Regions from separate parts of the Pseudochelatococcus sp. G4_1912 genome, predicted to be linked through region 2. Evidence: riboswitches for the same ligand, from Rfam matches in the RefSeq annotation. Region 2 holds a riboswitch; the other holds the start of a gene.
The links. A riboswitch is a leader RNA that binds a small molecule or an ion and turns the genes downstream of it on or off. The one in region 2 is predicted to bind thiamine pyrophosphate.
Positions count from the first base shown of each region.

Region 1 (4,571 bases), on a different contig from region 2:
CACGTAGCAGAGCATTGCGGTGCCAAACCAGCCAATCATTGCTGCGCCAATAGCCGAAGTGATGTGATCGTATCCAGGTGCGATATCAGTCGTCAACGGCCCAAGCGTATAGAAGGGGGCTTCACCGCAGGTTTCAAGCTGCTTGTCCATGTTGGCTTTGATCTTGTGCATCGGCACATGGCCGGGGCCTTCGATCATCACCTGACAGCCCTTTTCCCAGGCAATTTTCGTTAGCTCACCAAGTGTATCAAGCTCGGCAAACTGGGCCGCATCATTAGCGTCAGCAATCGATCCCGGACGTAGGCCATCGCCCAGCGAGAACGATACGTCATACTTGCGCATGATGTCGCAGATTTCACCAAAATGCTCGTAGAGGAAGCTTTCGCGGTGATGCGACAGGCACCAACGCGCCATGATTGAACCACCGCGTGAAACGATACCTGTCACGCGTGTTGCTGTCAGCGGCACGTACGCAAGGCGCACGCCAGCATGGATCGTGAAATAATCAACGCCCTGCTCAGCCTGTTCGATCAGCGTATCGCGGAAAATTTCCCAAGTGAGCTTTTCCGGTTCGCCATCGACCTTCTCAAGAGCCTGATAGATTGGCACCGTACCAATCGGAACCGGCGAGTTACGCATGATCCAGCCGCGGATATTATGGATATTGCGGCCCGTTGAGAGGTCCATCACCGTATCGGCACCCCAGCGTGTGGCCCAAACCAGCTTTTCGACTTCTTCAGCTGCCGAGGACGTAACTGCGGAATTGCCGATATTGGCGTTGACCTTCACAAGGAAGTTGCGGCCAATGATCGTTGGTTCAAGCTCTGGATGATTGATGTTCGCGGGAATGATGGCACGGCCACGCGCGATTTCTTCACGCACAAACTCCGGTGTAATGAAAGTTGGAATAGCCGCTCCAAAATCCTCACCATCAGCGCGACGCTTTTCAGCGCCTTCCGCCATAGCTTGACGACCAAGGTTTTCGCGATGGGCGACGTAAATCATCTCGTCAGTGATGATGCCCGCGCGAGCGAATTCATATTGTGTCACCAACTGGCCATCGCGCCCTGCGAGTACGGGGCGTTCAGCAGGGCAGGCCGGTACAAGACGTTCGGGCGCGACATCGCCTGAGAAGCCATTGTCTTCAGGCTTGACAGCACGCGCCTCTACTCTATCGAAGCCGCGGCTAGCAAGCCAAGAAGCACGGATCGGTGCCAGACCTTGCTCCAGATTAATGACAGCATCTGTATCGGTATAGGCCCCCGATGTGTCTTGCACGCGCACTGGTTCTTCACCGCAGGCGGGGTCAAGCGCGATTTCCCTGAAGGGAACATTGATATCAGGCCGTCCCTCTGGACTAGCATAAATCTTGCGCGATCCTAAAATGGGGCCTGTCGTAACGGCAGCAGGTGCGGCTGTCGTTTTAGCGCGTATTTTGGGCGTTGAATCGGATGTGGTTGTCATAGCAATGCTCCTCCCGGAAAGTGAGAATCCGGGCGTGAAGCGGCTGACAAGTTGCTGAGTGCAGATAAGGCATTAGCGCCAACATTGTCCCGTCCCTCCGCCGGTATAACCCGGATCAGGTTCAAGGGTCACCGTGGCGCTCGCCTCTGCCAAATTAAAGCATCAAACCAAACAGCAAAACGGAACACGCTTTGAAATTCGATGCCACTGCGGCAGGGAGATCATAACGGAATCTCAGCCCCCTCACGGGGCCCCCCTCGGAATAGGGGCAATGTCGGCCCGATTGGTGGTTTTGTCAATCACCAACCGTGAATTGGCCATTAAACACTATACTTTCACGCAGAAGCGCATGCATATGAAGGGATAAATGCATTATATCATATAGTTAAAAGGGGATCTGAATAATTTAGATTAGATCCCCCGATGCAACTTTCACTCGCCAACTGGCACGTCATCAACACTCTTGCGGCGAACGCGTGTTGTGCGAGGCTTACGGACTGTCGTTGCTCCAGCTGTTGTCTCGACAGACGTTTCAGCAGCTGCTTGACCAGTTGTGTCGTCAGCAACGATGCGCCGACGGCGTGCCCGTGGAGCGGGTTTGTCCAGATCACTCGCATCTGGCGCGCTGACCGCTACGGGCTCAACCTGGCGTGGAGCCTCGACCTTGCCTGTATCCAGATCATGCGTGAGCGGACGTGCTGGCTGCTCATCACTTGATGGCATGCGGATGGGCGTTGTCAAAAATGCGGGCAAGGCCGGTTGACGGTTTGCACCGGTATCATCTGAAGAAGTATGCTGGCCAAAGCTGCCAATTTCATCGCGACGACGGCGAAAGCGCTCACGACGATCCTGACGTTCTGGTCGATCCTGCCTTTCAGGACGTTCAAAGCGTTCCTGACGATCTTGGCGCTCTGGACGCTCAAAACGCTCGGGACGATCCTGCCTTTCAGGACGTTCAAAACGTTCCTGACGCTCAGAACGGTCTTGCCTTTCGGGGCGTTCAAACCGATCCTGCCGATCAGAGCGCTCATATCGCTCATTATTGCGTGGATAGCGTTCGCGGGGCTGCATAGCAGGCTGCTGTCCATCGTCGTCAGAGGCAGGGAAGCGTGCTTCAGGTTGAGGTGCGCCATAATTTTGCACACTGTAATCAAGTCCGCCATCTTCCCCGGCATCGTCCTGATCATCGTCAAACGAACGTGGGAAGCCGGTGCTTTGCGGAAACTGTGCCTGCGCTGCAAGAATGATGCGCAGGTAATGTTCCGCATGCTGGAGGTAGTTTTCCGCCGCAACAGGATCGCCAGAAGCATGGGCATCGCGTGAAAGCTGTGCGTACTTCTCGGCAATATGCTGCGCTGTACCGCGGACCTTCACATCCGGTCCATTGGACTCAAATGTCTTTGTCAGCGGATTTGGTGGTTTCCGGGTGCGGTTGCGCATGCGCCTGTTTTGACCTGGTCTCATCGACATCTCTTTGGGAGCCATATTGTGCGGGGACCTCATCCCCAAGCGGTACGGATCGTACCCGTTGTCATCCGGTTCGCTCGGGAAGGGCAGCTAATGCCCCAAACCGCAGACCGGTGCTTTCACCTCATAACTGACAGCTATAAGGATGGTTAAAATGATTCTTCGTCGATATTGGTCGATGAAGAATCGGGTTAATGATTAGCGTTGTTCTTTCCTCGACACCGAGTTTCGGCACGCGATAAAAATGTTCCACCGCTTAAAGCTGAGCTGCATACGAAAATCGCATTCATCTCAATCAAGTAATCCGCCACGAGATCGACAGCGAAAAGCAAAGGTTGGCAAACCCTCAATAACCTCATGCTGAAAACCAGCATGTGAGACGGTAAACAAAGGTCGTTAACCGAAGGATCATACAACATCCAGATCTACTGGAATCATCTGTTTAGCAGATGCGTTCGATTCACAAAGGTGAATAAATCTGCCCAATATCTAAAGGCGAAAACGCACTTTAAATCCCACAGTCGACAGCAGAGCCTGATTCATGGTTTGACATTAGCGTCTTCCCACTGTCACGCCAAGTTATTTCTGCGATTGCTTATTGGAGCATCTTAATCTTTCACACAAATGTGGCAACAATGACGCGCTCTATACCAGAAAGATCAAAAATTGGCGGAGCAACCAATAATCCCTCTTTTTGTGCGATTGCGCTAACCATCGGCGCTTGCCCCTGTCCAAACTCCACAATTACAGAACCACCTGGACGCAGAACACGCCGGGCATCAGCGAAAATTGCACGATAGGGATCAAGTCCATCTGCGCCACCATCAAGGGCCAGATGCGGATCGTGATCTTTCACATCGGTCGCCAGCCCTGCAATATCAAGTGTTTCGATATAAGGTGGGTTAGACAGGATTAAATCTACAGTGCTATTTCCTAACATGGTTATCCATGAACCATTGATAACGGATAATCGCTCATTAACATTATTTTGTAAGGCATTGTACTGCGCCATTCTAGCGGCATCAGGTGAGAGATCGATTGCGATACCCTCTGCCTGCGGCAATTCAGAGGCCACCGCTATTGCGATACATCCTGTGCCGGTTCCGATGTCTACAAAACGAAAAGGCCACGTCGCGCGCGTGGTCATGATTCGGTTATGGGCAGCTATGGCGGCTTCGATAATTAGTTCAGTCTCAGGTCGCGGTACTAATGTAGCCGCCGAGAGCTTAAAGGGCAGACCCCAAAATTCCCATTGCCCCAAAATACGCGCAACAGGCTCACGATTAAGCCGACGTTGCGCCATCTCTGACAGCCGCACGAGATCTGATGGCTCTATAAGCGCATCAGGCCATGCATAAAGATCGGTTGCGGTCAGATGAGCTGCTTCCATCAGCAAAAAACGCGCATCCAGCGATGCCGTATCAATACCCGCATTACGAAATTGCGCTGTCAGCTCTCGTAAGGCTTGACTGCGCGAAGTGGGTGAGGACACAGGCGACAATATCATCTTTTACTCAAGCCTGCGCGGCCAAAAGCTCGGCCTGATGCTCGGCTATAAGCGCATCAAGTAATTGGTCGAGGGCGGTTCCCATCATAACCTCATCAAGTTTATAGAGCGTGAGGTTTATGCGGTGATCTGT
Region 1 is NZ_JAZDRL010000001.1:576,229-580,799, reverse strand. It holds gene thiC (phosphomethylpyrimidine synthase ThiC) at 1-1,464, opposite strand, end outside; TPP riboswitch at 1,540-1,732, opposite strand; gene VRZ32_RS02730 (DUF4167 domain-containing protein) at 1,897-2,928, opposite strand; gene prmC (peptide chain release factor N(5)-glutamine methyltransferase) at 3,548-4,438, opposite strand; gene prfA (peptide chain release factor 1) at 4,446-4,571, opposite strand, start outside.
Region 1: it holds a riboswitch for thiamine pyrophosphate, as region 2 does, so the genes downstream of both, thiC (phosphomethylpyrimidine synthase ThiC) here and thiO (glycine oxidase ThiO) in region 2, are expected to answer to the same signal.

Region 2 (4,571 bases):
TTCACCAAGTGCGGGCCCATACCCTGGCTTGCTTTGTGTGACAAAAGCGGGACCAACAATAAGATAATCAAGATATCGTGGATCAGCAGCTTTTACCTGATTAATGGAGTGGGCTGACTGACCGATCAGCGCCCCCTCCCCAAGCAATGCACGTGCCGCAGCTGCGTCAGCGCCCTCAGGCAAATGCACGCCATCAGCACCGGCGCACACTGCAATTTCTGGTGAGCCATGCACACTTACACACCCCCCATATGGGATAGCGCGGCGCTTGAAATCAACAACAAGCGCAATCTGCTCCTCAACGGAAAGATCCTTCTCCCTCAGGCTGATCCACCTTATGCCGCTCGCGAAAACCGCATCTGCCATCGCCCCCATTGCTGCGATGCCACCATCGAGCTGGTGCCTGTCCGTCACAACAAGCACGGGAGGGCGTGGCAGTTTGCCACTCATGATTCGATCAAGCCCAGCTGCGGACTGGATGCTTCTGCGTTACAGCGTTTAGGGATTCGTCCGGCAAGATAAGCCAATCGCCCACCCTCGACGGCATATTTCATAGCACTGGCCATCGCGACCGGATCATTGGCCTTGGAAACAGCCGTATTCAGCAGCACTGCAGAGCATCCCAGCTCCATCGCCAGCGCCGCATCTGATGCCGTGCCGATGCCCGCATCAAGAACCACAGGCACAGAGCTGCGGGCGCAGATCATTTCAATCATGTGCGGATTGGAGATCCCCAACCCTGAACCAATCGGTGAACCCAGCGGCATGACAGCCGCTGCCCCTGCATCCGCCAGCTTACGACATGAGATCGGATCATCAGTGCAATATGGCAGCACGATAAAGCCCTTGCTCACGAGCTCAGCCGTTGCGCGCAGCAACTCTTCTGTATCGGGATAGAGTAACTCACGGTCACCCACGACCTCGACCTTGACCCAATTCGTACCAAGGGCCTCGCGCGCAAGCTCAGCCGTCAACACGGCATCGCGGGCCGTTTGGCAACCTGCAGTGTTAGGCAAAAAATGCACCGTATCGCCCAATACATCCACAAGGCTTTCAGCTGCTCCTGAAAGATCAATGCGCCGGATGGATGCGGTCGTCATCTCGGTGCCACTCGCCTGAACAGCATCCAGCATGACTTTCTGGTTCGGATAACCGGCCGTGCCAAGAAACAACCGCGATGAAAAAGTGCGGCCCGCGATAACCAGTGAATCATGCAGTGTAGAGCGTGTCATGGCGCTTAACCACCCTGTCTTGCGTGAACAATTTCAATGCGATCATTGGCATTGAGTTTCGTATCAATCCATTCTGCACGCGGTAGCATTGTTCCATTCAATGCGATAGCAACGCCTTTCGTATCAGGAGCGATATCATGGCGCGCTAAAAGCGCAGCCATAGTTGCCTCCATCAATACCTCTGGCAGACCATTTACACGCACTTCGATTTCACTCATCAAACTATCCTCGGCTTATCGCTGCTGGACGAAAACGGCTGGCATCAAATGGCAATGAAATTTCATCCCGCTGCCCGTCCAAAATTAAGCGTGTGATGGCATCGGCGGTTACTGGCGTTTGCAGAATACCGTTGCGATGATGACCTGTTGCATAAACAAGCCCCGGCACCGCCGACGGCCCTAAAATTGGCGCATCATCACGGCTACCAGGGCGAAATCCAGTCCATGTTTCAATCAACGGCAATTCTTCGATACCAGGCAGCGCACGCCATGCGTTTTGCAAGAGGGAAAGCATCCCACCTGCTGTGAGGCACTCATCGAAACCGCGCTCTTCAACTGTGGCGCCCACAATCAACCGGCCATCCAGGCGCGGAACAAGATAAATGCCCGAAGCCCAGATTACATGGCGAATGAGTGGATTATCCGCCTCCATCCCAAGCGCAAGCATCTGCCCTTTAATGGGGCGAACCGGCGGACGGATATCAGGTGTAAGGCCACAAATCCCCCGCGACCACGCCCCCGCAGCAAGCACGATCGTTGTTGCACTATGATGTTCACCCGCTATCTCAACAGCAGTTGCGTAACCATCCTCAATGATGATGCGATCAACCTGCGTCTCTTCATGTAATGTAACGCCGACCTTGAGTGCAGCAATGCGTAAAGCCTGCGCGAGCTTGCGGTTATCAACCTGATGATCTTCCGGACTCCAGATCCCGCCTGCGGCTCCCGCTAGGAGCGGTTCTCGCGCTCTCACCTCGGCGGCAGAAAGCCAGTTCACCGGAAGTGCCATCTTTTCCTGTAGAGCAAGATGATGACGTAAGCGTGCATGCTCATCAGCATTCAACGCTACATGCAGCGTGCCTTCCTGACGAAGGTCAATTGACATGCCAGAGACGTGCTCAAGCTCTTCAGCAAAAGCGGGCCAGAGACGCTGGCTCTCACGATTGAGTGGCAATAACCATTCTTCGCCTGGCTCAATCTCTGTGCAGGCGGCGAGCATTCCGGCAGCGGCATGGCTTGCGCCAGATCCTGCCTTGGCCCGATCATAAACAGAAACCCGCGCCCCTCGGCTTGCCAAACGCCATGCTATAGACAGCCCAATGACGCCAGCGCCAATAATGATAATAGAGTCAGACAATTGCGATCCCAACGGCGCCTCCCTACGCTGGCATGACCCAGACAGGTTCTATGGGTATTTCTCAGCCGCGCCCAACGCACGGCACCCCAGTGCCTAATGCTGCAACATCGTATCTTTTGTCGTCTTTCGCAAGTGGAAGTTGCCGCATTTGCATAAGCAGTGAATGCAGATCGGCTCGTCAGTCCGCATCATCATCGGGGATGTCTTCATCCTCATCGAGAATATCTTCATCTGACGGCATGGGCATCGAAAAGCCCAGCGGCAATTGCCCATCAAGAAATCCCGTGCCCTTCAGCTCATCAAGGCCCGGAAGGTCATCAATGGAGCCAAGGCCAAAATGAGACAGGAAATCAGCCGTTGTGCCATAAGTAACGGGACGGCCAGGTGTGCGACGTCTTCCACGCAACTTTATCCAGCTGGTTTCCATCAGCGTATCGAGTGTTCCGCGTGACGTAGCCACACCGCGAATCTCTTCAATCTCGGCCCGCGTCACCGGCTGGTGGTATGCAATGATCGCCAGCACTTCCATGGCGGCGCGCGACAGCTTTCGCGGATCCTCCACTTCCTGCACCAGCGAGGGCGCAAGGTCAGCAGCCGTACGAAACGCCCATTTACCCGCCACCCTGACCAGCACAACGCCACGTGCAGCATATTCCGTCTGCAATGTTGCCAGCAGGGCTTTAAGGTCGATCCCCGTGGGAATGCGGGAGGCGAGCTCCTCCTCCCCCACCGGCTCTCGGGAGGCAAACAGAATCGCCTCAACCACACGCAATGCATGGCGATGGATGCTCATCAGGCACCCCCTTGAATTGGTTCTGCAACATCCAAGCGGCGACGGCGCATCATCAGCGGTGCAAATGGAGCGTCCTGACAGATATCAAGCTTGCCCTCGCGCACCATTTCGAGCATTGCCGAAAGGGCTGAGGCCCGCACGGTAGCGCGCATTTCAGGCTCGGCCATATAAGCCTCCAGATATGGATCCAACGCAACCCAATCTGCAGCATCACCAATCAGGCGTTGCAATGCCTCACGTGCTTCTACCAGTGACCATACAAGCCGTTTGTGCAGCACCACACGTGAATTCATTTGGTGCTGGCGATTAGTCGTATAAGCAGAGAGCAAATCGTAAAGAGTTACATCCCATTTGGGACGCTCAACGATTGCCATTTCCTCTGGCTCGCCACGTGCAAGGACATCGCGGCCTAATTGGGGGCGTTGAACAAGCTTCGATGCTGCACTTCGGATTGCTTCAAGCCTGCGCAGACGAAGAGCCAGAATCGTTGCCAGATCACCAGCCTCTGGCACCTCGGGCGGCATGGCGCTAGGCAATAGAAGGCGCGATTTCAAATAGGCAAGCCATGCTGCCATCACAAGATAATCGGCAGCAAGCTCCAGACGCAATTGTCGGGCAGCATCGATAAATGAAAGGTATTGCTCAACCAATGCCAATATAGAGATCTGTGTTAGATCAACCTTTTGGCGTCGCGCAAGCTCTAGCAGAAGATCGAGTGGACCTTCAAAGCCATCAACATCAACAATAAGTGCAGGCTCTGCCTCGCTGCGTTCAGCGGGCAAGAAACCATCCGTATCGGCTTTCCGCAGATATGCCCCAGCTGACACGCCCTACTCTCCTTGATCTTCATATCAAGCGTTGATCGTTGAGGCCAGATTCGCAAGCGCCGTTTCAAGACGCGTCCGACCTTCCACAGGATCAAATGGTTCAGGCGGATGATTGATGCGTTGCAAGGCTGCATTGGCGCGCCTTAGCGCATTGCCTGAAAGCTCGGCAACTTCAGGAATGAGTGCAGTCATCTCGTCAAAATCACCATTGCAATGCAGCGCGATATCACATCCTGCCGCCAGCGCCGCTTTGGCGCGCATAGGTATGCTGCCCTGCAAGGCATTCATCGACAAGTCATCGCTTAAAAGCAAACCATCGAAGCCGATTTCACCACGAATTATATTCTCTATCACAACTGGTGA
Region 2 is NZ_JAZDRL010000002.1:1,228,152-1,232,722, reverse strand. It holds gene VRZ32_RS12895 (thiamine phosphate synthase) at 1-450, opposite strand, end outside; gene VRZ32_RS12890 (thiazole synthase) at 447-1,232, opposite strand; gene thiS (sulfur carrier protein ThiS) at 1,238-1,450, opposite strand; gene thiO (glycine oxidase ThiO) at 1,455-2,588, opposite strand; TPP riboswitch at 2,590-2,687, opposite strand; gene scpB (SMC-Scp complex subunit ScpB) at 2,767-3,381, opposite strand; gene VRZ32_RS12870 (segregation and condensation protein A) at 3,381-4,208, opposite strand; gene nagZ (beta-N-acetylhexosaminidase) at 4,233-4,571, opposite strand, start outside.